One region of the Psychrobacillus sp. FSL H8-0487 genome, then DNA from elsewhere that is predicted to be linked to it. Evidence: riboswitches for the same ligand, from Rfam matches in the RefSeq annotation. Region 1 holds a riboswitch; each other region holds the start of a gene.
The links. Region 1 has a riboswitch for thiamine pyrophosphate ahead of MHI47_RS01125 (YkoF family thiamine/hydroxymethylpyrimidine-binding protein). Riboswitches for the same ligand answer to the same signal wherever they lie in the genome.

Region 1 (10,298 bases):
CGTTGGTTCATCTGCAATAATAAGCTTCGGTTCACATACGAAAGCACGCGCAAGACCAACCCGTTGTCGCTCTCCTCCAGATAATTCATGTGGATAACGATTTATATATTTATCAGGATCTAATGACACACTATTTAACGCATATCGTACCTTTTCTAAACGTTTTTCTTTGTTTCCTTTATCAATTCCCTGAATCACAAGTGGCTCTGCTACAAGCTGACCAATTTTCATACGTGATGAGAGGGCTTCGTATGGATCTTGAAACACCATTTGAATATACTTAGCAAGGGAACGACGTTTTTTTCCAGTAAGAGATAAAACTTCTTGGCCTTCGAAAAAAACCTCTCCTCCGTTCGACGTCTCGAGACCAGCAATTATACGACCAATCGTACTCTTCCCTGCGCCACTGGCCCCGATTAGCCCGATAATTTCACCGTGTTTTAATGAAAATGAAACAGATTTCAGCACATTTACTTGTACCTCTTTTGTGCGACCAAATGTTTTTTGTAATTCCTTTACCTCCACTAAAGATGTCATGAAATCAGCACCGTCTCTCTCCCTTTTTTCGGTTTCAATAACGGGATTGAATCGACTAAACGTCTCGTATATGGATGACTTGAGTTTTCAGCGACTTCAATCGACTCACCTCTATCTACGATATGACCATATTTCATAATAATTATCTGATCCGTAACCGATAGTACAGCTGGTAAATCATGTGATATAAAAATCATTGAAATATTTAACTCACGTTGCAATTTTCGTAGTAACTGAACAATTTCAACTTGAACAATTACATCAAGTCCGGTTGTCGGCTCATCAGCTATAATAAGTTTCGGTCGATTTATTAAGGCCATCGCAATAATTACGCGCTGACGCATACCACCAGATAATTCATGAGAAAAAGAAAATCTCCATTTAGTATCGAGTCCGACTTGTGTCATTACTTCTATTACACGTTGGTCCATACTAGATTCATCTAATTTTTTATGTACTTTGATTGCTTCTTTTAACTGTTTTTCTATAGTAATAACAGGATTAAGCGCATTCATCGCAGCTTGTGCAATATATCCAATGTCCCGCCCGCGAAGTTGACGTATTCGCTCATCATCCAATGTTTCTAGTGCTTGTCCTTCAAAATAAATTGAGCCTTTGCTTCTTCCCGGTAACTTCAGCTGTTGGATAATACTCGCAGCTACTGTTGATTTACCGCTTCCTGACTCTCCCACAATTCCTAGCACATCCCCTCGTTGTATTTCGAAAGAAACATTAGATACTACTTCTTGATAACAGCCCTTTTTAGGGTATTCCACAGTCAAATTTTGAACGGACAGCATAATATCTCGCTCAACTAGCGTTAAATCCTCTACTTTCTCCTGTTTTTGACGTTTCGGTGTGACCGCGTATGAACTTAGTCTTGGATTCACTTTTTCTTCTAAAAAATAGCCCATTAAAGAAAAGGCTAAGACCACTAGGACAATACAAATACCAGGAGGAATAATCCACCAAACCCATGCTTCTGTTAAAAATGCACTTCGACTATTGGCGTAATATAATATACTTCCCCAGCTCTTAACTAATGGATTTCCCATCCCTAAAAAACTAAGAGAAGATTCCAATAAGATGGCTGTATTTACAGCGCCAACAAATTGTGGGATGAATAGGGGAAAAACGCTTGGAAAAATATGTTTATTGAAAATATACCAATGGTTTGCACCCATCGTCCTAGCTGCTAGCACTGGTCCTGTTGTTTTAATGGATAAAGTTTGTGCGCGAATTTGCCTTGCCTTTCCAGCCCACATAACTAAAGTAATAACAAATACTTGTGTAAATATTCCTGGTCCCATATATACGGCAATAACAATCATCAGAGGTAGAAATGGCAGTGTTAATACGACATCAATAACACGCATCACAATTACCTCAAACCAACCTCCGATATAACCCACTAGAATACCAACACTACCTCCAATGAGTGTGGCAAATAGAGCTGTCAAGATTCCAATGGTTAATGAAGTTCGTGCCCCCTCCGCAAGCTCCGCTAAAATATCCTGTCCCATATCATTCGTTCCAAGTAAGTGGTCACTATTAGGAGCCAGAAAGGAAGGGCCAGATTGCTTATATGCATCATATGGGATGATAAAAGGTCCAAGTACAGCAAAGAGTACAACAGCAATAAATAAAATGAATCCTACAGTACCGATGACTTTTGTTGATTTACGCATGATTCATTCCGCTCCCTTTGTCTTTTTAAGCGTACGTGCACGAGGATCAATAAGTGGATATGTTAAATCAGCAAATAAGTTTGCTCCAATCACACCAAGTGTAATAATTAAAAATATGCCTTGCATCATTGGAAAGTCTCTTGCAATAACACTTTCATATAACAATCGACCAATTCCTGGATAAGAAAAGACAGATTCCACTACCACTGCTCCACCCACTAAAGTGCCTAATGTCATCGTAAAATGCGTATAAATGGGTAGCAAAGCATTGCGTAAGGCATGATTAAAAATTAACCCTTTTTTATGTACACCTTTTGCCTCTGCCATCGTGATATAATCTTGCCCAAGAGATTCAAGCATTGAAGAACGTGTTAGCAAATAATTCGATCCTACTGTTGCTAATGTGATCGTAGCAAGCGGCAGGATCGCATGCACTGCAACGTCCTTTATATACCCCCAAGTTGTTCCATCTTGCATCATTGAAAAAGCCCCGTATGTAGGAAACCAGCCTAATTGAACCGCTAAAACAGCTAAAAATAATAGTCCTACCCAAAAACCTGGAACAGCTTGTAAGGTCAGCATTCCTATTAATAGTGAGACATCACGACCTTTCCCACGATTCCAAGCAGAATAAGCGCCCAATATAACGCCAATTACAGCACTTAATAACATAGCTGGCCCCACTAATAACAATGTCCATGGCAATCTATCGCCTATTATTGTCATCACAGGCTCTGCATATTTAATTGACACCCCAAAATCAAATGTCACAATCCCTTGTAAATATACAATATACTGCTCCCATAAAGACCCATCGAGACCTATACATTCAAGAGCCTGCTGCTTTTGTACTTCTGTTAGTTCATTTATCGTATCGCCGAAAAAATATAACAGCGGATCACCTGGGGCTAATCGCGGCAAAGCGAAATTAATCGTCAATGCTACGAGGAACACCAGTCCATATTGAATTAGCTTTTTTCCAATTGACGATAGAGTCCTATTCATTCCTTACAACTCTCCTTATTCCACAAATTTTGGAGCTGTTGCCGAAACAGCTTGACGCGTTTCTTCTGGTAAGAATGAATATTTGTGCACAATCCCGTAACCTAAAGACTCTACATATTGGTCATACACCGTAGCGTTATAAGCGAAAACTTCCTCCGGATAATAAACGGCAATTGCAGTAGGTTGGTTATTGTATAACTCCTGCATATCAAATGAAATTGCTTTACGATCTTCAATTGTGGATGCCGCCATCCAATCTTCAATCAATGTATCCATAGCAGGATAGGCTATATCTTTCGTCCATAGATATGATGCACGATGAGACATAATGAATTGATCTGGATCTGCTACACCATGCGGACCTATTAAACTAACATACGTATCAAAATTATCCTCTGAATTGGCAGCTGCATAAGTCGTAGCATCCATTGCTTCTACTTCAAACTGTAACCCTATATCTTTTAATTGCTCCTTCAGCATTTCAGCTACACGCACATAAACAGGTTCACTTGCAGAAACAATTGTATTCATCCGTAACGTTTCACCTTCTGGTGTTTCACGAAAACCATCATTATTTGTATCTTTGTAGCCAAGTGAGTCTAGAATTTCTGTTGCTTTCGCTATATCATATGGTGTCGATAAATCTGGATTTGTCCACGGAGAATCCGGGTGAGGATATCCAGTTAAACCAGCACGTCCTTGACCTAATAACACAGTATCAACAATGCTTTGACGATCTATCGCTAGAGATACCGCTCGGCGTACCTCTTCTGTATTAAATGGCTTTCGTTCATAATTTAAACCGAATTGGACAATAGATAATGGAGATACTTTTGCTAACTTCATCGCCTCGGTATTTTTAAATGAATCTTGTAATTCAGCTGGTACTGTACGCGTAGATGCATCAATCTCACCTGCACGTAATGCGTTAAACATAGCTGTTGCATCCTTTATAATCGGCATATTTATGGAAGCAACTGTTGGTTCACCCATGAAGTATTCATTATTCGCTTTAAATTTGTAATACTGGTCTGCTTCATATTCTTTTAAAACAAAAGGACCTGTTCCTACAGCTAACTTATTATATTGACGTGGATTTTCAACATCTTTCCAAATGTGCTCTGGTAAAATCGGCAAATCGGCAAAGGTAATACTCGCTAGTGATGGACAAGCATAGGCGCACTCAAAACGAACCGTTTTTCCATCCTCTTCAACTTCAATTTCATCAATTTTCGGTACTTCGCTAACATGATGTGTATGGCGGTTGGCTGAACCATCGCGGAAGTATTCATATGTAAATTTGACATCTTCTGCCGTAAAGTCTTCCCCGTCATGCCACTTTATACCATCACGTACCTTTACAATCCAAGTTGTATCATCAAGTTGCTCTGCAGACTCTGCTAACCATGGAATCGGTTCATCTACATATGGCGATGGTGAAAATAATTTGTCATATACTAAATCAGTTAACCAGTCGACGTTTCCGGTATATATATTTAATGGACCAACATCTGATGGAATCCCCACTTTTAACTCTGCTACTTGTTCCGTTACTGCTCCTTCACCTTCTAAATTTGTTTCATCAGCTTGTCCTTTAGCTTCATTCGATGAACAACCTGCTACTAAAAACACTAATAGTATAAGCGGTAAGCCCCATAATTTTTTAATCCCTTTATACACTATGCTTTCTCCTTTTTATTAAATAATTGATTTTTTATTCCTGCCTTCGTACTTTAACACCAACGATAATGATTCTCAATATCATTTATAATTCACATATCGACTTTTCACCTAGCTCCATGGAAGTAAGCGCTATCAATAAAATAAATAAATAGTATTATTCATTTTATTAATAGTTGCAAACTAGATTTGAAAATATAGAAAAACCCAAGCTATAAGAAGCTTGGGTTAGTTCATTCTATTGGCACTCAAAGGCTTTCCATATGTATAAATTGATTTTTGACGTATTTGCAGAAATTTAACTCTCTTTGGGTTAGCATTTTTTGTGGATTAGATACAATTGCATTTTGACGTTTAATACAAAGTCCATGAATCGACTTCGCCATAATCTTGTTCTGACCTAAAAGAGGCTCTATTATTTTTAAGGGCAAAAAAGAAATACCCATACCAGACAAGACAGCTTGTTTTATAATTTCAAAATTCGTCATCTGCATATATTGGACTTGTGCATTCTTTTGATCGATTTTATCTTTGATTAGTTGTTGCAAATACAAGTTTTCTGGTAGTAAGAGAGTTTGGTTTTTTAAATCTCGTGCGTAAATCACTTTTCTTCCTGCCAGCGGATGACTGCAATGCATTATTAAAAATAATTCCTCTTCAAATAATAAGTCCACTTTATATGCTTGTTGAAATTCTGAGTCATTCTCATAGATTGGCATAATTGCAAAATTTGTTTTCTCAAGAAGTAACTTTTCCTTAAGGCTTTCATAACAATTGCTTTTAATGGAGAATGATTGCTGTTCAAATTCATCTATATGGAGAGGTAAAATAGTCGCAAAATATTTTTCAGCTATGTAATGACTTATGTGTACGGAAAGTGGAGAATTTACTTGGTGCAATTCTTGTTCCATTTGCTTATCTAGTAATAATATTTTCCTAGCATATTGTAAAAAAACTTCCCCTTGCTCTGTTAATTCAATTTGTCTATTTTTACGTTGAATTAATATGGTCTTATATTTTTCTTCTAGCTGTTGAATTTGATGACTAATTGTTGGTTGAGAACAAAACATTCTACGAGCCGTCTCTGTAAATGAACGACATTCAGCTAGAACGATAAACATTTGCATTTTATCTAGCATGCAACTGACTCCCTTTTATATGAATATCACTACTGATAATGATAATCGTTTTCATTATAGTTTATCATTTGCACTTACTGATGTCGATCATCATTTCAAGTAAACAAAAAGAGTGGCCCTGCATATGAGGACCACTACTTAAGTATTAGAGAATTCTATTTTGAGGTTCTCTATTTTCTAAAACTGCTTCTATATCTTTTGCATTCATTTGCATCATCGCTTGGCGAGTGCGGATACTGGCACTACCGATATGGGGAGACACCGTTACATTAGGTAAAGTTAGTAGAGGATGATCCACCGGTACAGGCTCTTGCTCAAATACATCTAGTCCTGCAGCCCATATCTTTTTCGACGCCAGTGCTTCATAAAGAGCTTGTTCATCTACTATGCCACCTCGTGCGACATTAATAATTGCTGCAGTTTCTTTCATCATATTAAGTTCACGTTCCCCTATAAGTCCCTTTGTTTCAGGTGTAAGTGGAGTTAATAGAATGACAAAATCAGATTGCTTAAGTAATTCGTCTAATTCCGCGTAAGTAAAGCCGTACGTTTCTTCTGCATCTAGTTTTCTAGAGCGATTATGATATAACACATTCATATCAAAGCCTTTCGCACGTCTAGCAACCGCTTCCCCTATACGTCCCATTCCTACAATACCGAGCGTTGCACCGAAAATGTCCATTCCTGTATATTGCATTGGTGACCAGGAATCCCAGTTACCCGAACGAATTTCTTGTTCTACTTCTGTTATTCTTCGAGCAGTTGCTAATAGTAAAGCAAATGCTAAGTCTGCCGTTGTCTCTGTTAATACTCCCGGAGTATTTGTTACGACAATACTACGGTCTTTTGCCGCCTCTATGTCTATATTGTTATAGCCAACTGCAAAATTACTAATTACTTTTAAATTTGGAAGGCCTTCAATTAGTGTACGATCGATATTATCGGATAACATCGTCCATAGAGCGTACGCGTCTTTAGCATTTGTTATTATTTCTTCATTTGTCATTCCAATAGTTTCGCTATGCCACATTTGTACATCAAACTTTTTTCTTAAAGGCTCAATGATTTCTTCGGGTAGTTTACGAGTTATGTATATTTTCTTCAAAACTTTATCCTCCCTCGAGTTATGTATTCTTGTGTTTCTCTGGTGCTTTCGGGTGATTCTTTGTTCTATTGCGGTGATTCTCTTTTACATTCGGGTGATTATTCTCAACATTCCGGTGTTTCTCCAAATATCCATTATGATTCACCCAGCCCTCAAACAATCGGGATAGATAAAGCATGGACGAAAGTACGAAATTTTGCAAACATATTTACAACTTCAAATAGCTACGTTATACTTTGGGCATATTAAAAAACTACATACCGTTTTGCGCACTAGGGGTGCCCACTTTGGCTGAGATGCGAGCATTTTGCTCCGATCCCTTAAAACTCGATCAGGATAATACCTGCGTGAGGAAGTGCGGTGACTTCCCTAATATTTTTGTATTGGATAAGTGGCTGCATCTTCACGGATGTGGTCTTTTTTTATGAAAAAATACAGGGAGGTTTTTTAAATGGAATGTGGATTGAGCCCAATTATCGGATTTCGTTTTTCGTTACATCCGATGACAAATGATTTTATCAAAGTGATTAAAGGTGCTTTGAAGGAGACGGATACGACGAATGTGTGGATGTACACAGATGATGTGTCGACGGTTATTCGTGGCAAACAAGTACATGTATTTAATGTGGCAAAAGCAATTACATTGCATGCTGCTAAAACAGGAGAACATATTGCACTGTCCGGTACTTTTTCCGCTGGTTGCCCCGGTGATTCTGCAGGAGATGTCTATCTAGACAAAGGCGATATAATTGCCAACACAGATATAACAAAACAATATGTATCTTCTCAATTTGCTCTATACCCGATGAATAACCCGAGTTATATGGACATTATTTACCGTGAAGTGGATCGTGCTAAAGCACAAGGTGTGTTTAATGATTCCATACATTATGCGAGTGGTATTCATGGAGATATTCATGATGTGTTTGCATTTTATGAAGAAGCATTCACGAATGCCCGCTCAGATGAGCATAAGCATTTGGTTATGACCGTTTCTATGAGTATTAACAGCCCCTCTCATGGAGGTCGTTAACATGCTGAAATCATGGAAGCTAAAAGAAATCGTGTTAATGTCTTTACTTGCCGTTGTATTTGGCATTGTCTATTTATTGTTCTTGCATATCGGTAATATTTGGGCTGGATTTATAGGTCCGATTGCATATGAATGGATTTTTGGCATTTGGTTTATCGTGTCTATTATTAGTATGTATATTATTCGAAAGCCAGGTGCTGCAGTTATTTCAGAAACAATCGCCGCTGCCATTGAGGTGTTGTTAGGAAATGCCGTTGGACCCCGACTAATTCTATCAGGTGTTATTCAAGGCTTAGGGGCAGAAGCAGTATTTGCTGCAACTAGATACAAACGCTTTGATATTTGGATTCTAATCCTAGCGGGTGTGGGATCTTCGGTATTTAGTTTTGCCTACGGGTATTTGTTAGGTGGCTTTACGGTATTCAGTACTGGTTATGTTGCACTGATGCTTGGCATTCGCATATTGAGTGGAGCTCTCCTTGCTGGTGTTGGAGGTAAAGCGGTTGCCGATGGCTTACTAGCAACAGGCTCTCTTCGAGGATACGCTATTTCACGACCGAAAAAAGGTGATGCTCGTGCATGACGTCATTTCGTTTGAGAAGGTCAGCTTTCGATATCCAGATGAGGAAAATTGGACTTTGAATGACTTTTCATTTGCAGTACAAAAAGGTTCCAGGGTTGTGTTAACTGGTCCTAGCGGCTGTGGAAAAACGACACTACTTTACTTGTGCAATCGATTATATCCCGATAATTGCGATGGTATTTTAACGGGCAATATTGAGCTATTTGGGAAGGATAGTCGGACATTCATTGCCGGGGAAATAAATCATCGAATTGCTACCGTTTTTCAGGATCCAGATGCGCAATTTTGTATGCAAACAGTGGAAGAGGAGCTTGCTTTTACGCTAGAAAATTTGCAGGTGAAACGTGAAGAGATGGAGAATCGAATAAAAGAGGTACTTGCTCTCACAAATTTAACTGACTTTCGATATTCTATTATTCAACAGCTTTCAGGTGGGCAGAAGCAACAAATCGCTACTGCATGTGCACTTATTATGGAGCCTGAGATTTTGCTGTTAGACGAACCAATCGCTCATTTGGACCCTTATACCGCTAAACGATATATAGAATGGTTGGATCAGCTACAGCAAAATCGGCAAATGACAATTGTTGCAATTGAACATCGCTTGGACTTATGGGGAGATTTTTTTGACAGGATCATTCCTTTGAGCGAAAGCGATGAACCATCCATACTTCCTAAAAGAATGACTTCTATAAAACCAGAGATTTCCATTCAAGCAACAGAAATAGAGACAAAAACTTTTTTGAAGCCCGCCTCATTTTCTTTACAGCGCGGAGAAATTACCATTCTTGCTGGACCTAACGGTAGTGGTAAATCAACTTTATTAAAGGCCTTATGTCATTTGATTCCTAGAAATGGATTAGTAGAACCGACGTTTTTAGGCTATGTTCCGCAATCACCTGAGTTTTTGTTTCTTACTAAGACTGTTCAAGATGAAGTGGCATTTGGCGGTGGATATGGTGTGGATAACATGTTGCAGCGATTAAAACTAATGGACATTGCTGCTTCACATCCTTTTTCTATTAGTCATGGTCAAAAACGAAGGGTAGCCATTGCCGCAATGCTTTGTGATGGGAGAGAAGTAATTTTAATGGATGAACCTACCTCAGGTCAGGATGCTGCCGCATTATCAGAGCTATATCAACTAATAGATGAGCGTGCTCATGATGGCACTACATTTTTAATCGTTACGCACGATATGGAGTTCGCCTATTGTCTAGCAGATTCTATTATATTGATGGAGGATGGTAGTTTAACTGGGAAGTTTCCTGCGTTAGCCGTTTGGGAGAACGAAAAGTTATTACTGGAGCATCATTTACTCCCACCGAAAGGACTGATGCAATGTGAGAAGTCTTTTGCATAGAATGAATCCTTCCGTGAAGTTTGTTTTAATCACTGTGTGCATGTTCACGATGGCTTTTTTCTTTGATCCAGTGCCCCCCCTTCTATTTTGGGCTGGTGTACTTTTAATGCAAATATTGTTCAGTCAAACTGATTGGAAGAAGTGGCTATTCTTTATGATTCCATT
Region 2 (10,298 bases), 2.8 Mb from region 1:
GTATCCCTACATTCTGAAATGAAAAAGGATGAACGGAAGAAAGCATTAGATGATTTTAAAAGCGGTAAAGTAAGTTTACTAATTGCTACAGATGTGGCAGCAAGAGGATTAGATATATCTGGACTTACTCATGTAATCCATGTAGATGTACCACATTCAGTGGAACAATACTTACATCGTTCAGGACGCACAGGTCGTGCGGGTGCTGATGGAGAGGTAATGACATTATTAACTTATTCCGATGAAAAGACTTTTAAAAAGTGGACAAAAGAGCTTCCTAAAAAGCCAATTCAAAAAGTATGGTATCGCGGAGAGTTAATCGAGGGGACATCTAAAACTATTAGTCAAAAGGGGAAATAAAGATGGATTTTCAACAAAAGCTTGAAGAGTATGCAGAATTAGTAGTGAAGGTTGGCCTGAATATACAGCCGAACCAACCACTTCTTATAAATACGACGACAGATACAATTGAATTTACACGATTAATAGTGAAAAAAGCTTATGAAGCTGGCGCAAAAAGAGTAGATGTCAACTATACAGATGAAGTAAATGCACGCGCATTTTATGATTTTGCTCCAGATGAAGCGTTCCATGAATTTCCTAAGTGGGCTGCTATGCAGCGCGACGAGTTAATCGAAAATAAAGGCGCATTATTATGGATTGACGCGGATAACCCAGATCTACTAGAAGGTGTTTCGATTGACCGTATTTCAAGCTTTCAAAAGGCAAGTGGGAAAGCGTTAGAAAATTATCGAAAAGCTGTGATGAATGATGTAATTACATGGTCCATCGTTGCAATGCCTTCAGAGAAATGGGCTGCCAAAGTTTTCCCTGATCTGAAGCCTGAAGAACAAATGCAAGCCCTTTGGGAGTTAATATTCCAAGTTGTGCGCATCGGTGAAGGCACAGCAGTTCAACAGTGGAAAGAACATATTGATAACTTGGAAAGTAGAGCGGCACTACTAAATAATAAGCATTTCAAAAAGCTACACTATAAAGCAGAAGGAACAGATATTCAAGTGGAACTTCCAAAAGAACATATTTGGATGTCCGGAGCTAGTAAAAATGGTCAAAACACACCATTTATAGCAAATATGCCAACAGAAGAAGTATATACTGCACCACTTAAAACAGGTGTAAATGGCTATGTGAAAAATACAAAGCCATTTGTTTATCAAGGAAATGTAATAGATGATTTTACTTTGACTTTTGAAAATGGGAAGATTACTTCTATTAAAGCTGCAACTGGTGAGAAACTATTGCAAGAGTTAATTGGAACAGATGAGGGAGCAAAGTATTTAGGAGAGATTGCTTTAGTGCCACATGAATCACCTATTTCGGCTTCGAATGTATTATTCTTTAACACCTTATTTGATGAAAATGCCTCCAACCATTTTGCAATTGGAGAAGCATACCCTACCTGTGTGGAAGGTGCTCGTGGCTTAACTCATAGTGAATTAGAAGCTATGGGTATTAACACCTCCATTGTGCATGAAGACTTTATGATTGGTAGTGGCGACATGGATATTATGGGAGAATTAGCAGATGGATCAATGGAGCCTATATTCAAAAAAGGAGCATGGGCTTTTTAAGGAGTGAGTAGTTTGAAAAAAATGCTTGGTACTTTAATCATTCTGTTTATCTCATTTGGCTCTATCACAGTAGATGCAAAGGGAACTGAAGTCTATATAGCACTTGGCGATTCTTTGGCAGCCGGTCAAACACCAAATCGTGCCATCGATACTGGTTATACAGACTTAATCGCACAGAAACTAACTACAACAGGACAGCTGGCTTTCTATTCAAAAGCATTAGCATTTCCAGGATATACAACAGCAGATGTTCTTGAGAGTATTCAGACAGATGAAGCGAAAGAGTTGCTGAAGAAGGCTACGTTAGTTACGATATCCGCAGGAGCAAATGATTTGCTACAAATGGTACAAGTGAATTCAACGAGTGGTTCTGTAGCATATCAACAAATTTCAGCTGATTTTGCTTTAAATAATGCGCGAAAAAATATAGAGCAGATTATTAAAGAAGTGCAAGTACTAACACCAAAAGCAAAAATTTATGTCATGGGTTATTATTTTGCTTATCCTCATGTCAGAGAGTCGCAAAAGAGTGGTATTAAAAAAGAGTTAGACCGTTTGCAGCTTATATTAAAAAAACAATCAGAGGCAAATGGAGCAACTTATGTGTCAGTAGAAGAGTCATTTGGAGTTAATGCAACGACATTATTACCAAATCCTGCAGATGTCCATCCAACGATGGAAGGTTATCGTATTATGGCAAATGCATTTTTTTCACAGTACAACAAGGGAATATTTGTGACCCAAAGTGAGTTGCCAGCACCGAATCCACTATCGTTTGAACAAATTCTGAATGCTAGTAAAGAAGAAGGAAAATCTCCTGTAGCTAAGGCAGAGGGAATGGACAACTACTACTCATTAACAGAATTGAAGCCACTAATATAGCATGTTGCTTACCTTTCCAAATGCTTAGCTGTATTGACGCTTGGGGGAAGTTGCTTAAATAGGGGTAGAAGTTGCAAGTTTACTGATGAATGCTGCGCAAAAGCACCTCCTATACTAAAAAAACTGTCCCCTTATTTAGGAGGACAGTTTTTTAGCGAGTAGTTTTTTTAGATTTTAACACTTTGCGGATAATGGGATAAACAATTGGTGCAAATTTAATTGCTGTTTTAACTAAGTTTTTTACTTTCATCATAATCGCTCCTTGGCTTTCGTTATTAATAATTATGTACCCTTAAGAGCCTATAAATAAACGTTATCTTAATACTTTAATGCCTTGAACAATATTCCAAACCATTACTATAACATACACAAGCATATATATACCGATTAGTATTAAAGGTCCCACTGCCATCCAAAGGGTAGGCTGTTCATTATATCCAGTTGTAAAAGGCATAAAACTTGAAAAGATACTAATGAACAAAATTACTAATAAAACAACAGGTATGATATGAGAGATTAAGGATTTTTTTGCATGATATTTAACCTCAGGATCCTGTGAGACAAAATAAACGATGATGGGCAATAAAAAGGGAGCAAACAAAACACTAAAATAGGAAAGTGCTGATAAAATTCTTGGATTATCCAGTTTATATCACCTCTATTCTTTCTAATATATCCTACGAAATTATGATATTTTTCTCACTTTTACCTAAGGAGACTAAGATGTTTTTATAAGTTTCCGTAGAGGAAATAGATACATATTCTTTTTCACCATGCCAATCCCCACCACTTGGTCCAAACTCAATAGCGCCTGCTCCAGTTTCTGCATAAAAGCGAGCATCAGCTGCTCCATGCTGCCCAAATAACACAGCAGGTTTTCCTATAAACTGTGAAGTGACCTGAGCAATACGTTCGATATATGGGTTAATAGCTTCAGTTGTTACTGCAGGAGCGGTAGTGTGCACTTGTATTTCACTATTGGGAAATTCTTCTGTCAACGTTTGGAGATCTAAAAGAATACTATGCATATCTTGTCCAGGTACGTAACGAAGATCATAACTTACTATGCACTCATCGGGCACTACGTTATATCGTTCTCCTGCTTGTATTTTTGCCAAGTTTAAGGAAGGATAATCATAGAACTCATTGCTTGCTGTTAAAAAAGAAAGTTTGCGAAGCTGTTGGTCAAAAAGAAACGCTTGTTCAATTGCATTTATTCCTTCCCAAGGACGACTACCATGACTAGATTTGCCCTTAAGTATTACATCAAACTGGATAATTCCTTTTGCCTGTAAGCCAATTTGTAGATAGGTAGGTTCTCCACATATAACAAAGTCACCGATATATCCTTGATCGACCAAAAATTTGGATGTCTCTCCGTCTGTTTCCTCATCGGTTACGATATGTAGTTGGATTTTTTGAGCAAGATTTTCAGGTTGTTTAGATAGCTCATAAAAGGCTTGCATCATCGCTGCAACTCCCGCTTTCATATCAGCTGTTCCACGACCATATAAATAATCTCCCTCAATATAAGGCTGAAATTGTGAAGTTTCTCCTGGAACAACATCTACGTGACCATTCCAAATCATACATTTATCACCGTCTCCTATTACTGCCATAAGCATCAGTTTTTCCTCATGCTTTAAGATCGTAGTAGTAATACCTCGTTCCTCTAGCCAATTCTCACAAAATAACAAAGCATTATTTGCGCCTTCCAATGTGTCACTTTTGATACGTATTAAATCTTTTAATAATGTAATCATGTAAACATCCCCTTACGCATATAGTTTTTACAAGTATAACAAAAGAACAAAAGAAGGTTGCAATACTTTATCTATTCAGCTACAATGAACTCGAACTAAATAATTCAAACCACAAGGGGCGCCGTTGATACGGCTGAGATAGTACCCTTCGAACCTGTAAGTTAATACTTGCGTAGGGATGTGGATGGAAACTGACAATCGCGCGATGTCTGGGTCTATCCCGGGGGTCGTTTTTTTTGTGGTCAAAAAAAGGGGATTGTCATGAAGAATAATCGAGTATTAATATTAATGGAAATCGCTATTTTTGCAGCTTTAGGATATGTTTTAGATATGATCGGCTTTGGAATGCCGCAAGGTGGATCAGTTACATTCGTTTTAGTACCTGTTATTTTAATGGCTTTTCGTCGTGGTATTGTAGCAGGTTTAACTACTGGATTTTTAATAGGTGTATTACAAGTCGTTACAGGCCGTTTTTACGCAGCTCCCTTATCATTTGAAATAGTGATAGCACAAGTAGCAATAGATTATTTCATCGCATTTATGGTAGCTGGTTTTGCTGGTTTTCTGAGACCTGCGTTTTTACATGCATTTGAACAAAAGGATAAAATGAAAATGGTTAGAGCAGTTGTCTTGGGAACGTTCATCGCAGCTTTTCTTCGTTATTTAGCACATGTAACTTCAGGTATTCTATTCTTTGGTGAATTTGCTGGTGAGCAAAATGTTATTTTGTATTCGTTGATCTATAATTCTACTTATATGATTCCTGTATTTTTAGTAGCAGCTTTCATTTGTTCGATATTATTTGTTAAAGCTCCACGCCTCACACTGCCGAATCTTCACTAAATATGGTATGATTAGAATACATTTAGTGAAGAAGGGATCTTGTTAAGATGATTGTACAAACTGACGAAGAGTTAGTAGCATTAAAAAAAATAGGGCGTATTGTTGCAGAAATTCGAGATGTAATGAAGGCTGCTACTAAACCTGGTGTGACTACGAAAGAGTTAGATGAAATCGGCGGAAAGCTATTTAAAGAGCATGGCGCGATTTCTGGACCAATGGGAGAATACGATTTTCCGGGATATACTTGTATTAGTGTTAATGAGGAAGTAGCTCATGGTATGCCAGGCGCTCGTGTTATAAAAGATGGTGATATCGTGAATATAGACGTTTCAGGATCGCTTGATGGTTATTTTGCAGACACAGGAATTTCTTTTGTCGTAGGCGAAGGATATGAAGAGAAAGAGAAGTTGTGTGCTGTAGCTGAGAGTGCATTTGAGCGTGCAATGCTAAAAGTTAAAGCAGGTTCAAGATTGAACCAAATTGGTAAAGCAGTAGCTAGAGAAGCCAAAGATAATGGCTTGCATGTTATTATGAACCTAACTGGACATGGTATTGGGAAATCACTTCATGAAGCTCCTCAACATGTATTGAATTATTATGATGCATGGGATCCAACAATATTAAAAGAAGGAATGGTTTTAGCAGTTGAGCCATTTATTTCTGCGAAGGCAGAGCATATTGTGGAATCAGGTGATGGTTGGACATTTATCACTCCTGATAAATCCTTAGTAGCACAGATTGAGCATACAATTGTTGTCACAAAAGGTGCACCAATTTTATTAACTAAATTAGATTAAAACAAAACGCCTTCAAGAGTTTACTCTTTTGAAGGCGTTTTTTAAATTAAGAATATGAATTATCCTACTACGAAGTAAGTGCTCATAGTAAATTTCGGCTGATGGACGGTTTCCGTGGGCGTTGCCTCAGCCTCCTCGCTTAGAAAACATTTATATCTAGTTATTTAAAAATACATTAACTATTTCTTAAAGTTGTTGGAGACAGACAGATAAATATGTTTAACGAAAAAAGAGAGGCTGTTTGTGACAACTACCACAAACAGCCTCTACTCGGTAATAATATTGTAAAATGTCTGTCCAAACCTTAAGGGGTTCTGGAACCTTTCTTAAGGAAAATTATCCCAACGACCAAGACACAGCTTAGGAAAAGAGAAGCTGAGGTCAGGAGCAGTTGACTAAAGTTGTGTTGGATTGCTACCCCGACGAAAGTCCAGATAAACACAACTGACATAAGACGATCAAAATAATGATAGCGGAAGTGAAGAGCTATCGCTGTCGCAATGGTTAAGAAGATAACACCCCAAAGTGATTTTGTCATACCAAATCCACCGAATTCATAAAACGTGAGGAGATAAGATAGATTTATGAAGAAACTGATAAATGTCCATCCTAAAAGGAAGGAAATTGGTAATCGATTTTTTCGATTTATATCATCTAAAGGATAGGTTAAATATAATTTAAACAAGCAACTTAGTAAGACAGTGAGAATACCAAAAGCATAACCAAACAGTTCGTAATGCCAACTGAATATATACAAAATATATAACACAGATGATGCCCCGTATAATAGAATGCGTCTAGAAGGGATAGGATGAGAAGACTTGTAATCTTTCATCATATTCCAAATCCACCAAGCTAATGAGATGAAAATAACAATCCATATGTAAAACACATAATTTGCTGGAGTAAAAAAGACGGGAAGTCTATTGAAAATCTCGCCACTGGTTTGACCATTTATGGGAAGTAGAATAGATAGTAATTTAACGATTACAGTAGATATAAAAAATAATATTAAAAGGATTATTTTAAACATTCAGCTGCCTCCTTCTATTTAATAAGTATACCTTTGATATATACCAACAACAAATTAGAATTATGAATGTTATGTGACGAAATTGGGACAATCTGTATGAGGAAAACATGATATACTAGAAATCTAATATAATTGTCAATATAGGAGGAATATTTAGATGATTGAACAAACTTATCCGGTTGTATGGGATCTTGATCGCTTTTTTGAAGGGGGTAGTAGCTCTCCATCTTTAAGAAGCCATTTGGATGAAGTAAAAGGAAAGCTAAGCAGTTTTGACGCAAAACTCCAAGACTTTAACTCACCGACATCTATAGCAGATGTCTCCGTTATTGAGCAAACAATAGAACAATTAAAAGATATCGCAACAAATTTATCTGAAGCTGGAGCAGTAATAGGTTGCTTTATGGCACAGGATACAACTGATAAGCAGGCAGCATTATTAGAAGGGGAGATAGGGTCACTTTATGCTAGATTCTCTTCTCAAATGCTCACAATTCAACAAGTGTTAAGTAAAACAGAGGAATCTGTATGGGAAGGCCTACTTCAAACACCTGAGCTTTCTTCATTTGCATTTGTGTTGAATGAATGGAGAGAAGAAGCAAAAAGAATGCTTTCTGAAAAAGAGGAAGACATAATTACTAAACTTGAGGTAGATGGCTATCATTCATGGGGACAACTTTATGATTTACTTGTAGGTGATATTCGTATTAAACTTACAATAGATGGAGAAGTAAAAGAAATGTCAGTTGGACAGGTTAACAATCTGAGCTCCCATGAAGATGCAACGATTCGAAAAGAATCATTTGAAGCACTTGAGGCTGCTTGGACAGGTAAAGAGGAGTTCTTTGCAAAAACACTGAATCATATTGCTGGCTTCCGCCTTGCAGTTTATGAAAAAAGAGGATGGAATTCTGTTTTAGAAGAACCTCTTCATATTAATCGTATGAGTGAACAAACACTAGATGCAATGTGGGGAGCTATCTCTAAAAATAAAGCTCCATTCGTAGAATACTTAAACAAAAAATCGGCAATGCTAGGCGAAAAACAAATGCATTGGTACGACTTAGAAGCACCTGTAAGTACTTCTACAGAGAAAATGGATTATCAACAAGGTGCTGAGTTTATATTAAAACATTTTAAAGAATTTGGACCAAAGTTAGAGTCATTTTCAAGAAATGCGTTTGAAAAAGGTTGGATTGAAGCAGAGGATCGTCCAAACAAGCGTCCAGGAGGATTTTGTACAGGAATGCCTGTATCAGAGGAATCACGCATTTTCATGACGTATAGTGGGTCTATGTCCAATGTTTCTACGTTAGCTCATGAATTGGGTCATGCCTTCCATTCATATGCTTTAAGACCAGTACATTGGATGAACCGTCAATATGCTATGGGTGTTGCGGAAACTGCATCCACATTTGCTGAAATGATAGTTGCTGATGCTGCTGTAAAGGAAGCAACAACTGATGACGAAAAAATTGCTTTACTAGAAGACAAAATTCAACGTAGTGTAGCATTTTTTATGAATATCCATGCTAGGTTCTTATTTGAAACTAGATTCTATGAGGAACGTAAAAATGGAATAGTATCTGCTGCTCGTTTGAATGATTTAATGGTTGCAGCTCAACAGGAAGCATACGGGGATGCATTAGATACAACACATCCTCATTTCTGGGCATCTAAACTGCATTTCTATATAACGGGAGTACCATTCTATAACTTCCCATATACATTTGGTTACTTATTCTCTTTAAGTATCTATGCTAAAGCTATAAGTGAAGGTGCGAACTTTGAAGAGAAGTACATTGCATTATTGCAAGATACGGCAGTAATGTCGGTAGAAGACTTAGCGATGAAACATTTAAATGAAGACATTACTCAAGAAGCATTTTGGATAAAAGGAATTGATCTATGTATCCAAGATGTTAAAGAGTTTATTCAATTGACTAACGCAAAAGGGTGAAGGTGTTTGATTTATCTAGAAGGAGATACATGTTATTTACGAACATTAAATACGAAAGATGCACCAGCTCTAGCGGATCTGACTTATCGCAATAAGATGTATTGGTCTGTTTATGAACCGCTGCATCGGGATGATTATTATACTACTTCTGTCCAACGGGAGAAAATTCGGGAATCTCTTATGCTCTCAAAGGAAAAAAGAGAGTATAGCTTCGGGATTTTTGAACATCAGTCAGACAAAATGATTGGTAGTGTATCCTTATACAGTATTAAAAGAATGCCTTTTTCTAGTGGGCTTATCGGATATTCTATGGACGAATCCAATATTGGAAAAGGGATTGCTTCTGAAGCGGTTCACCTTGTGAAAATATTCGGATTTGAGCATGTCCAACTAAATCGTATTGAAGCATATGTATCTCCAAATAACCCTGGTTCTATTAAAGTATTAGAGAAAAATGGCTTCAACCAAGAGGGATTACTTCGAAAACTACTTTATATTAATGGTAAATGGCAGGATCATTTTATCTACGCATCCTTAACAGAAGAAGATATTTAACAAACTTAAAACCCACTTATTCATTTTTCATGAATAGGTGGGTTTTCTTTAGAATTCATTATTTTGTAAGTCTCCCTGTCGATTTCCTGGGAAATAGTTTATTTCTTGTCGATATTCCCATCAGTCACTAAATCTAGACGCCCGGTTTCCGGATCTATAATTAGACCATGAACAGGGATTTCCGGAAGCATAAGCGGGTGATTACGAATCATTTCAACACTATGTAAGACACTACTTTCTACGTTAGAAAAACCTTCCAACCATTTTTCTAAGTCCACGCCAGAATTTTTAAGCGTATCTAATACACGAGGATCTACCCCACGTGTAATCATTTTATCAATCATTTTATCGGTTTGTATAGCACTCATTCCACAATCGTGATGACCAATTACATATATCTCATCGGCCTGAAGCTCATAAACAGCTACCATAAGACTACGCATGATTCCACCAAATGGATGGTTGATAATTGCGCCAGCACTTTTAACGATTTTGACATCGCCATTTTTAAAATTCATGGATTTTGGAAGCATTTCTGTGAGTCTTGTATCCATACAAGTTAAAATAACAATTCGTTTGTTTGGAAACTTTGTAGTTAAAAAAGGTTCGTAAAGTTTACTTTCTACAAAATGATCATTGTAAGTTAGAATTTCTTGTAAGCTTGGCATCGTATTCCTCCTTTAGGTTATAATTATATTTTATAGGAAATGAAAGATAATTGCTTTATTTAATACTTAGTACTTCCTATTCAATTTAATAGTATACAAAAAAGCAAAATGTTGTTCATCTAAATGAACAGTATTTTGCTTTTTCATTAGGTATTTTTATATTTTAAGGTCTAGAAACCATTAAGTGAACTTTATTTTATTTCGC
Region 3 (10,298 bases), 1.7 Mb from region 1:
TGACGCCAGTTCACCAGTATTACATCGTATTAAATTTATTTTGACTTCATCTAGAAGTCTATCCACCGCTTGAAGACGATATCGAGTAGCTCCCACTCCGACGGGGTCAAGCACTACAGGGATTCCTATTTGATTTGCAACTCTTCCAGCCACTAGCATACTGCTGTACGTTCGTTCATTTAAAGTGCCAATATTCAATGAGAGAACATTGGAGAGTGTGACTAGTTCTTCCACTTCTCTTTCTTCATCTCCCATAACCGGTGATGCTCCAATAGCAAGCAATCCATTGGCTTGAAAATTCGCCACGACTTTGTTTGTCATACAATGTACGATTGGTGATTTTTCACGTATAGATACATTCATCAACAACTTCCCCTTCCACATCCCAAGATTGTCTTTCTCAATCTTGATGCCGTAAATAGTGATTCCTGGGGGATCATGGACCAACTTATCTAATTCCTAATGGTAACCCCAAATGCTCACGGAGGGTATGCCCCTCATATTGCTTTCTGAAAATATCCCTTTTTTGCATTTCAGGAACAATGAGTTCAACAAAGTCCTCTAAACTACCTGGCAATGTAGGAGGCATAAGATTAAATCCGTCCGCTACACCCGCCTCAATCCAAACCTCCATCTGATCCACAATTTTCTCAGGAGTACCAATCAGCGTGAAATGTCCGCCACCTGCATTAAGGTATCCTAAGAGTTCCTTTACTGTAGGTTGAGTATCTTTAATAATTTCTAATATTGTTTCGTATCGTCCAACCGGACCCATAAATTCTTCTGCCGGAGGTAATGGAGGTACTTTTAGTTCAATGTCCCATTTAGAACAATCTTGCTGGAGAAAGAAGCTCAACTGTTTTAAAGCCGTTTCTATAGGTAATTTCTCATCTAACGCTGATTTTTTGGCAAGAGCTTCTTCATGAGTACGCCCTACATAAGTGACTAAGCCTGGGAATACTTTAATATGTCGATTACAGTCTTCGTATTGCTTAACCTGTTCATCCAACTTCTTGCGGTACTTTTTCGCTTGGTTTAAGTTCCATGACACTGAATAGACGGCATCTGCATATTTTGCAGCTAATGCAATCCCTTGTTTAGATGCCCCTGCTTGCATGGCTACTGGTTTGCCTTGAGGGCTTTTTGGCGTCGTGGATGGGCCCTTCACTTTAAAATAGGTCCCATTGTGGTCAACAGGTTGTATATTAACAGGATTGATTAACTGTTTTTCTGCTCGATTATATAGAATCTCCTTGCTGTCCCATGATAGAAATAGTTTATTCATTAAAGAAGCAAATTCTTCGGCCTTTTCATACCGTTTATCATGAGAAGGCAGTTCCGACATACTATGATTTAATGCTTCCTCGTCCCTCATTGAGGTAACGAGATTCCACCCGACACGTCCGTTTGTAATGTGATCTAGGCTTAACAGTTGTCGCGAAGCAGTGTAAGGATTCGAAAAGGTACTTGAGATTGTTGAAACTAATCCCACATAATTTGTCACTTGAGAAATAGCAGTTAAATTGACCACTGGATCTAACCAAAATGCTGGCATTTCATTTGGGGCGTTGGCAGGGAATGATTGATTGTCGGCAAAGAACACCGCATCAAAGCAACCCGTTTCAGCTAACTGTGCTAAGGATTGGTAATAAGAAATGTTCCCGATGCATTCAATGCTTGAATCAGGCATTAACCAAGCAGCCTGATGATGTCCACATCCATACAGCAATACGCCTAAGTGGATTTGTTTTCTTTGATTTCCTTTCATTAGCTACTCCTCTACCTATGTCATGAGTGACTGCTTAAATCGTCTATTTTTGTAAGACTATCTATTATAAATTAAGTTACTAGTTCATTGTCAAACCGCCATCTACTGTTAAATTCTGACCTGTAATACCATCAGCATTTTCTGAAGATAAATAAGCGACCATATTGGCTACATCTTCAGGGCTAGTTACTTTCTTCAAAGGCGTTGATTGAGCAATTAAATCGAATACTTCAGGAGTTGTAAAAGCACTGGCGTCAGTCGTTTTTAATAATCCACCTGAAACTACATTTGCTCTTATGCCGAATTGTCCCAGTTCAGCGGCGATATTTCGCGTAAAACCAATTAGTCCAGCCTTTGCTGTTGTATATTCATGATAAGGAACAACAGGGTTTTGATACAAATTGGTACCAATGCTTATAATACTTCCATTTAGTCGTTCAATAAATTGAGGTATAACACTTTGGACTACATTAAATGCGGCTTTTAAAGTGCCGTCTAGTTGTTTTTGATAATCCTCCCAAGTAAGTTCTGTAAAGGATTTCTGTTTGTTTGGATCAAATTTGAAACCTACCAATGCATTGTTGACTACAACATCTATTTGACCAAAATATTCGGTTGCTTTCTTTACCAAGGCATCGACTTCTGCCCGATTTGTGACATCTGCACAAATTGCAATTGCATTCTCTTTACCTAGTATAGAAACAAGCTCTTCAGCGGCATCTTTACTTTTATAGTAGTTAATAACCACTTTAAATCCTTGATGTGCCAATTCTTTTACAATAGCCGATCCCAAACCTCTACTACTGCCCGTTACCAATACTGTTCTTTTCATCATAACCACTCCCATACTGTTAGTTTTGCTGAAACTTAAATGATAAAGTGATAGATATAATAAAAAAACGCAACCTTCCTTTAGGAAAGTTGCGCAAATACAAATAATTGCATAGTAAAAATTAGGCATCATCAGCCTGCTATTATGTATTAGAATCTACACTTTCCTCCGCTAGTATTAACTAGTTCAGGTTCAAAGGGTTTGAGTAAATACTCATCTCAGTTAAATAACACCCCTAGTGATTATATTTAAGTTACTTTCAATGTATAGTTTTTAGAATTTTATGTCAAGTCTTGTTTGTTAGGTGTTAAGGCATCACTAAAATAATCAAGCCATTTTTCTCACAATAACTGGGCTTGAATCTGTATAGCATATATAAAATTACTTATGAAGCTTTCGCTATTTTATATATTTAAGTACAATCTCTTCTTCTCGACTAGTCAAAAAGAAAAAATAAATTATTAAATGTAAATTTTGTTGAAATTGGAACTCATTTTATTTTCAAACGTATTTAAGTAAATAGGCATTTTGTAAAAGAAGTGTTAAAGATGGCAATACAAAGTAGGTGAATATTTGATTACAATAAAGAATTTACAGCAGGTAATTACTTATATTCAGTATAAATTTAAATGAACGGAGGTGGGGAAAATGGTGAAGAAGATTGCGATGGGATTCTTGTTCATGCTACTCGCTGGTTGTGCTGTAATTGGTGTTAGCACGTTGCACTTTGAAGGAGAAAGTGACCATTGGTTAGTAAAATATAAGCAGTGGATGATGGGAAGTCACAAACAGCCAGCTACATTATTGACTTTATCGGTGAAGGGGATCCTCCGGAAACATTTGATTACATAGTTTCCACTAGTATAGCTAAGAGCGAGCAAAAAGTTACGGATGCGAGTTTTAAAGGAAAGGGCAGGCTCGAAGAAGGGAACATTCAACATGAAGTAAGGGTAGCGGAAGATGAAGTTATTGTGGCGGAATTTTCTTGGGATGGTAAAACGGAAAAAGTCGTATTAGAACTTAAATAAACGGATTACTCAATAAACGGTTGCTTTACTTCAACAAGGAGTAAAGCTTTTTTCTTATTGAGCTAAAGCAGCCGTTAGTTTAAGGAAACTCTTCACATTGTTATAATTCAACGGTCTCTTTGTTCTTGAAATTTCTTAAGCCCACGAACATTGCAACAGCTATACTAATTAGTCCACTTACTAAAGCAATCCAGAATAAAATCCTTCCGCCAATGGTTGGTGAATTAAAAATAAAACCACTAAGTAATAACATAATACAACTTAATAATCCCCAAAATCCTGTAGTCCATTTAGACTTACTTTTTATAAGAAGATAACCAACTACACTCAAAATATAGAATGCACTAACTATCATAATAGCGGGAAATAGTGGGTGAAATTTAGCTGCATAAACAAAATAATCAAGTTGACTAATATCACGACCATTCGTAATCTCAATGTTAAATAATTTAGTAAATGGTGTTGAATACCCCCATTCCAAAGAATTATTGGTTATTGTACTTCCTTCATACCAAGCTATAAATGTTGATACCACTAAAGTAAAGATTCCAACGATAAATTGCAACACATACTTAAACATTTTTCGTCCTCCTAGTAACCTCCATTTATTACCAAGATGCCTTACATTACTTTCTGCATTAGTTGCATAACAAATCAGACTGTTTCTCGTTAGTTTTATTTTGCTAAAGCACCTCGTTAGTTGAAGAAGGATTTTTAGATATAATTGAATCAATTGTTTTTCTAGGTTGATTTAACTGTTCATGAGGAATGAAGTACATCTTTCTTTTTCATATTAATTTGGGTCTTTTCCGATGTTTTGTGGCTTGTTCAAAGGCATAAGCAAGTTTGATTAATATACCTTCACTAAAAGCAGTACCAGCAAAAGTTATACCAAAAGGTCTTCCACTTTCCTTGTATCCAGCAGGTAGAGCAATAGATGGATATCCAGCTTTAGCAAAGATTGTCGACCCTATATATGAAGGGAAAAGAATTGCATCAAGGTCATACTTTTTCAAAGCAAAATCAATCCCAGACTGAGAAAAATATAAATCATCAAGTTTTGCATTCAAATATTCAGAATTTCTTAACGTATTAGGTAATCCCACAATTTCCTCCAACTTATTCTGTCCGTATTTCAATGCCCTATCTGCATTACTCTTGTTAAACTGAATCAGATCGGTTATAGAATGTACCGGTAAATACGAAGGGAGTTTGGAAAGATAATTTTCTAGGCTATGTTTCAACTCTGATACTAGTACCACCCTTTTCCACTCTCTATGAAAAGAAGGAATCTCGATATCTTCAGTGACCATAGCACCTTCTTGATTTAAGGTCTGTATGGCATCCTCAAATAATCCCGCATCATATTCTTCAGATCCATAAAACGCTTTAGAAGCACCTTTGAATACACCAATTTTCGCTCCCCTTAAGCCCATAGAATCCAAAAAAGTTGAATAATCCCGTTGAAGCCTTCCTATGTTTTTATGGGTAGCGGCATCAAGATTATCAACACCAACTAAAGCTCCCAATAAAATAGAAGCGTCCGTAACGGTTCTTGCCATTGGACCAGCCGTATCTTGAGAATATGTGAAAGGAATTATACCTGTTCGGCTTATCAAGCCAACCGTAGGTTTTATACCTACCACAGCGTTTGTAACCGCTGGACTTAGAATAGAAGCATCTGTTTCAGTGCCAACAGCCAATACTGTAAAATTTGCAGCAACTGCCACAGCTGAACCTGAACTGGATCCACCAACAAAAAGGTTAGCATCGCCATATGGATTTAATACTTGCCCACCTCTGGAACTATAGCCTGCCCACATTGTATTTGACATCCCATTAGCTAGTTCTGTCATATTAGCCTTTCCTAAGAGTACTGCACCTGAGTTACGGAGCTTTTCAACAATGAATGCATCATGACTACTAATATGATTCTCTAATGCAAGTGTTCCAGCACTGGTATGCATTGAATCATTTGTTTCAATACTGTCTTTCAGAACAACGGGAATACCGTGTAAAGGACCTCTAACACCAGTTGTTTTTCTTTCATAATCTAATGCTTCCGCAATGAAGATTGCGTCAGGATTTATTTCAAGAATAGAATTTATTTTAGGTCCATCTTGGTCATACTTTGCAATTCTGTAAAGATAATACATAACTAACTCTTTTGAAGTTATCTCTTCATTTTCCATAGCTACTTGAATTTCATTAACTGTTAATTCTTCTCTAAAAAAGTTATTAAACCTTATTTCCAATTTAATGCCCCTTTATTGCTCCATTTTTTATTCATAAGTAATTATTCTATATTAATTCAAATATCCCTTTTTTAACTAAACATCCTCTTCTGGTGATATAGAAAAAAGAGCTGCCTAGGCAGCTCAATGATCTTCAACTAAAGCACCCGTTAATGCAATAAGGAAATTGCTACTAGTAGCTGATGTAGTGAAATTTTATTTATATTTGTCTAATTTAATCTTCAAGTAAACAAATATTTAAACGCTGCTTGATTTATATGCTTCAACATATTCCTCTAAATCCAATACTTCAATAACCTTAGACCAATGTAAAGCTGTCCCTACGAAATCCCTTATATCCTATCCTTTCATTTCATATGTAGCTTCGTCATTAACAGTACCTGTAGCATCTTCAATAAAAGTGACCTGATAGCCCCTGTCATAGGCTGCTATTGCAGTAAACTGGCAACAAAACTCAGTGTTAAATCCTGTTATAAAAAGATGTTCTACACCCAGTTGCTCTAACTTTTCACTAAGTTCTGTATGAAAGAAAGCACTAGGTGTCTTCTTTTCAATTACAATGTCTGCATATTCCTTTAGAGAATGATGAAGTTCTGAGCTTGGTAATTTTTTATTGAAAGGGCTTTTTTCATCATCATCTAAATTTCTTATAAATATTACAGGTTCTTCATTTACTTTAAAGTCTTGAATAATACTTTCAATACTGTTCAGTTCTTGCTGAAAATCTTTAAATTCCACAATTACATTTTGTACATCAATTACTAATAGTGCTTTCATACTGCGGCGTTAGTTCTATAAGAAAGACTTATCAAAATAGAAATTGAACATAAAAGTCTCCTTCACTCAAACATACACTTCACTGTTTTAAGTGACGATGATTGGATATTGAGTTTTAACAATGTCTCTTTCTTTCAATTTCAGCATTTCAATTATGAAAATGATAAACCTATTTACAATCGTGAAATAGATGACTGGTTGTATGAAGAGTTTCTATCAATTAACGAATCAACATTATCATTTGAAGTCGTTTTGTCCTCAGGAGGAAATATACTTTTACACTTTCCAGAGAAGTCGGTATCGATGAAAAAGTTAAAAAAAGCCTCTCAAATATCAAGAGGCTATCTATTTTAGTTAAGATTATTCAATGCTGTTACAATTGAATGTTCCCCGTTTACTACATTAAAGGAACGATGATATGTTTGTTTATTCTCTAAGGCTGCAATAAGTGTATGTGCTACGTCTTCCCGAGTAATGGTGCTCGGCTTGGCTTCCGCCCCTACCGTAATTTTGCAAATTGCAGGTTCATGCACAAGTCCACCTGGTCGAACTATCGTGTAATTTAAACCGCTCGCTTCGAGCATTCGGTCAGCATAGTGTTTCGCTACATAATAAGGACGCATTCCTTCGTTCCAATTTTGACGTTTATCAGCATCATATGCACTTACCATAATATAACGCTCCACTCCTGCTTGTTTAGCAGCCTCCATCGTTTTTACTGCACCATCTAAATCGATTAATAATGTTTTATCTGGTCCTGTATGTCCACCCGAACCTGCAGTAAAGATGATGGCATCTGCTCCAGTAATTACTTTTTCAAGATCTTCCACAGAGCCTTCTAAGTCCGCTACTATTGCTTGGATATTGCGATCCATAAGCTTTTCCGCTTGCTCTTTTTTTCGGACCACTGCGGTCACCGTATGAGTGTTACTTTGATGCAATTCATTTACTACATGTTGCCCAATTTGTCCGTTTGCTCCAATAACTATTACGTTCATTAGAAACGTCTCCCTTCAAAATTGTTCTCCCTCTATCCTTTCACAAGTTAAAAGTCATTACAATTAATCAGCTTTTTCCCAAACAAGAAATAAACCAGCCAAGAGTTATTACTCTAGCTGGTTTATGTTGGGTAAGAATCAGGCGATATCCTCCACTACATTATTTTGTAGTAGATACATCTTATGATACAAACCTTTTTGGTTTAGGAGCTCCTGATGAGTCCCTCGTTCAACTATTTCCCCATGATGCAGTACAAGAATTAGTTCTGCATCCTGTATAGTACTTAAACGATGGGCAATCGCAATAGTCGTCCGTCCTTTTCTCATTTTTTCTAAACTACTTTGAATTGCAACTTCCGTTTCTGTATCAATGTTCGCAGTTGCTTCATCTAGCACTAAAATCTTAGGATTAGTAGCTATCGTACGAGCAAATGCTACGAGTTGTCTTTGTCCGCTTGAAAAAGTAGAGCCTCGTTCCGTTACTTTTTGTTTATAAGCATTCGGTAGTTTCTCTATAAAATTATTTGCCTGTACAAACTCCGCCGCTTCTTGTACTGCCGAATCCGTCATATCGGATGCATGAAGGCGAATATTACTTTCGATATCCCCATAAAACAGGAACGGATCCTGCAGAACGAGCCCAACCTTATCACGCATCTCTGCTGATTTGAAGTCTTTCACAGAATGTCCATCTATTTTAATATCACCTTGCTCGAATTCATAAAAACGCATCAGCAAGTTAATAATCGAACTTTTCCCACTACCGGTATGTCCGACTAAAGCAACTGTTTGACCAGGTTCAGCCGTAAACGAAATATCCTTTAGCACATCTGTTTTTCCATCATAGGAAAAAGTAATATTTTGGAATTCAATTTTCCCTTGTTCGATTTTCGCCGTTTCTACGTTTTGTTGTTTAGGTGCTAAGTCTGTCTCATCCAATAACTTGAAAACCCTGGATGCTGCGACAATTGCCTGTTGAAAAATAGAAAGCCGCTGCATTACTTGATTGATTGGCTCGAAGAACCGATCGATATAGGTAACAAAAGCATATATAACACCGACTTCTACGATATTACTCATAGAGGTAATCCCGAAGTAGCTAAGTACCATAATAATCGCTAAGGCATAGACCAAATCAATGGCTGGACGAAGTAATAAGCTATCCAGTTTAATATTTCGTCTACCAGCTTTCCAGTGTGAATCATTGATTTCGTTAAATTCATCCTGTAGACGATCTTCCTGTCTAAATGCTTGAATCATCGTCATTCCTTGTAAGGACTCAGCTAGCTTGGCATTTAACTGGCTTAATCGTTCTCTAAGATCTTGATAAACTACCGAACTATATTTTCGATAAGTTAGGATAATTATAGCTAATATTGGCAATAGAATCGTCGTAACTAGTGCTAGTTTCACATTTAATATAAACATGGCGATATATACACCAATTACTAAAAAACCACTTTGTACAAATCCAACCAACACACTAACGAACATATCCTTAATAGCTTCAGTATCATTAGTAACGCGGGATACAATACTACCCGCTGGTGTTTTGTCAAAATAGCGCATTCCTAATTTGTGAACTTTTGAAAATACATCAATTCGCATCTGCTGAATAATTTTCAGCGCTAGCTTTTGGAAAGTTAGTAGCTGAAAATAGCTGACAATTACGTTCCCAACTTGTATAAAAATATATCCAAGTGCAAGGCCTACGAGGGGTCCAGTTGGGAAATATCTAGGGGTCAAAAAGTCATCCATATACGTCTTGATCAAATAAGGCCCAAGAATATCACCTGTCACGGTTAGTATTAGTAATAGTAATGCGATGGCTATTACTTTTTTATGTGGTTTCAAGTAGCCCAGCAAACGTTTGAAAACTACCCACTGGTCTTTACCTGTTAGCTGTGGTTGTTTGTCATTCATTATGCTTCACCCCCCTGTTCCACTAATGACTCTAACTGCTGTAGTTGGTACATTTCATAATAGATTCCTTGCAGTTCCATTAACTCTTCATGCGATCCTTTTTCTACAATTGTCCCATCATTCATCACAATGATCTGATGTGCGTGTTGAATTGCACTCAGTCGATGAGAAGTAATAATAGTAGTTTCATCGCTGCGTTTAGCTTTTAATGCTTCTAGAATCGCTTCCTCGGTTTTAGCATCGACTGCCGATAAAGAGTCATCTAAAATGAGTAACTCAGGTTCCATCATCAGTGCGCGCGCAATAGATATACGTTGTTTTTGCCCGCCAGATAATGATACTCCGCGTTCACCAACAATTGTATTATAGCCATTTGTAAAATGTAAAATATCCTCATGAATATAAGCTAATCTTGCAGCTTCCTGCACTTCTTCTAACGTGGCATTTGCATTGGCAAAAGCTATATTACCAGCAACTGTAGTAGAGAATAAGAAATGATCCTGTGGTACATAACCAATCGCTTCACGTAAACTGCGTTTTTTGTATGTATCAATTGAAAAGTCACCATACAAAATATTCCCTGTATATCCTTCAAATTCTCGCATTAATAGCTTTAATATAGCTGTTTTCCCCGATCCCGTTTTACCGACAATACCGAGTGTCTCGCCTCGTTTAAGTGTAAAGTCTACATTATGTAATGCGCTGCGATTGTCACCT

Region 2: it holds a riboswitch for thiamine pyrophosphate, as region 1 does, so the genes downstream of both, thiT (energy-coupled thiamine transporter ThiT) here and MHI47_RS01125 (YkoF family thiamine/hydroxymethylpyrimidine-binding protein) in region 1, are expected to answer to the same signal.
Region 3: it holds a riboswitch for thiamine pyrophosphate, as region 1 does, so the genes downstream of both, MHI47_RS09420 (3-oxoacyl-ACP reductase) here and MHI47_RS01125 (YkoF family thiamine/hydroxymethylpyrimidine-binding protein) in region 1, are expected to answer to the same signal.

Annotation. Positions count from the first base shown of each region.
Region 1 is NZ_JBBOZA010000001.1:212,602-222,899, reverse strand. It holds gene MHI47_RS01155 (ABC transporter ATP-binding protein) at 1-537, opposite strand, end outside; gene MHI47_RS01150 (dipeptide/oligopeptide/nickel ABC transporter permease/ATP-binding protein) at 534-2,225, opposite strand; gene MHI47_RS01145 (ABC transporter permease) at 2,229-3,230, opposite strand; gene MHI47_RS01140 (ABC transporter substrate-binding protein) at 3,246-4,910, opposite strand; gene MHI47_RS01135 (LysR family transcriptional regulator) at 5,159-6,049, opposite strand; gene MHI47_RS01130 (2-hydroxyacid dehydrogenase) at 6,195-7,154, opposite strand; TPP riboswitch at 7,419-7,525, shown strand; gene MHI47_RS01125 (YkoF family thiamine/hydroxymethylpyrimidine-binding protein) at 7,606-8,187, shown strand; gene MHI47_RS01120 (ECF transporter S component) at 8,189-8,770, shown strand; gene MHI47_RS01115 (ABC transporter ATP-binding protein) at 8,757-10,133, shown strand; gene MHI47_RS01110 (energy-coupling factor transporter transmembrane component T family protein) at 10,135-10,298, shown strand, end outside.
Region 2 is NZ_JBBOZA010000001.1:3,016,538-3,026,835, reverse strand. It holds gene MHI47_RS15525 (DEAD/DEAH box helicase) at 1-360, shown strand, start outside; gene MHI47_RS15520 (aminopeptidase) at 363-1,592, shown strand; gene MHI47_RS15515 (SGNH/GDSL hydrolase family protein) at 1,614-2,474, shown strand; gene MHI47_RS15510 (DUF4870 domain-containing protein) at 2,788-3,120, opposite strand; gene MHI47_RS15505 (M20 family metallopeptidase) at 3,152-4,237, opposite strand; TPP riboswitch at 4,342-4,433, shown strand; gene thiT (energy-coupled thiamine transporter ThiT) at 4,499-5,080, shown strand; gene map (type I methionyl aminopeptidase) at 5,128-5,877, shown strand; gene MHI47_RS15490 (tryptophan-rich sensory protein) at 6,182-6,910, opposite strand; gene MHI47_RS15485 (M3 family oligoendopeptidase) at 7,068-8,870, shown strand; gene MHI47_RS15480 (GNAT family N-acetyltransferase) at 8,877-9,425, shown strand; gene MHI47_RS15475 (beta-class carbonic anhydrase) at 9,524-10,093, opposite strand; gene mreBH (rod-share determining protein MreBH) at 10,290-10,298, opposite strand, start outside.
Region 3 is NZ_JBBOZA010000001.1:1,891,947-1,902,244, forward strand. It holds gene thiM (hydroxyethylthiazole kinase) at 1-363, opposite strand, end outside; gene MHI47_RS09415 (LLM class flavin-dependent oxidoreductase) at 449-1,768, opposite strand; gene MHI47_RS09420 (3-oxoacyl-ACP reductase) at 1,848-2,600, opposite strand; TPP riboswitch at 2,747-2,847, opposite strand; gene MHI47_RS09425 (hypothetical protein) at 3,368-3,628, shown strand; gene MHI47_RS09430 (YjdJ family protein) at 3,729-4,208, opposite strand; gene MHI47_RS09435 (amidase family protein) at 4,417-5,883, opposite strand; gene MHI47_RS09440 (cysteine hydrolase family protein) at 6,223-6,660, opposite strand; gene MHI47_RS09445 (hypothetical protein) at 6,769-7,014, shown strand; gene MHI47_RS09450 (SDR family oxidoreductase) at 7,011-7,658, opposite strand; gene MHI47_RS09455 (ABC transporter ATP-binding protein) at 7,797-9,581, opposite strand; gene MHI47_RS09460 (ABC transporter ATP-binding protein) at 9,581-10,298, opposite strand, start outside.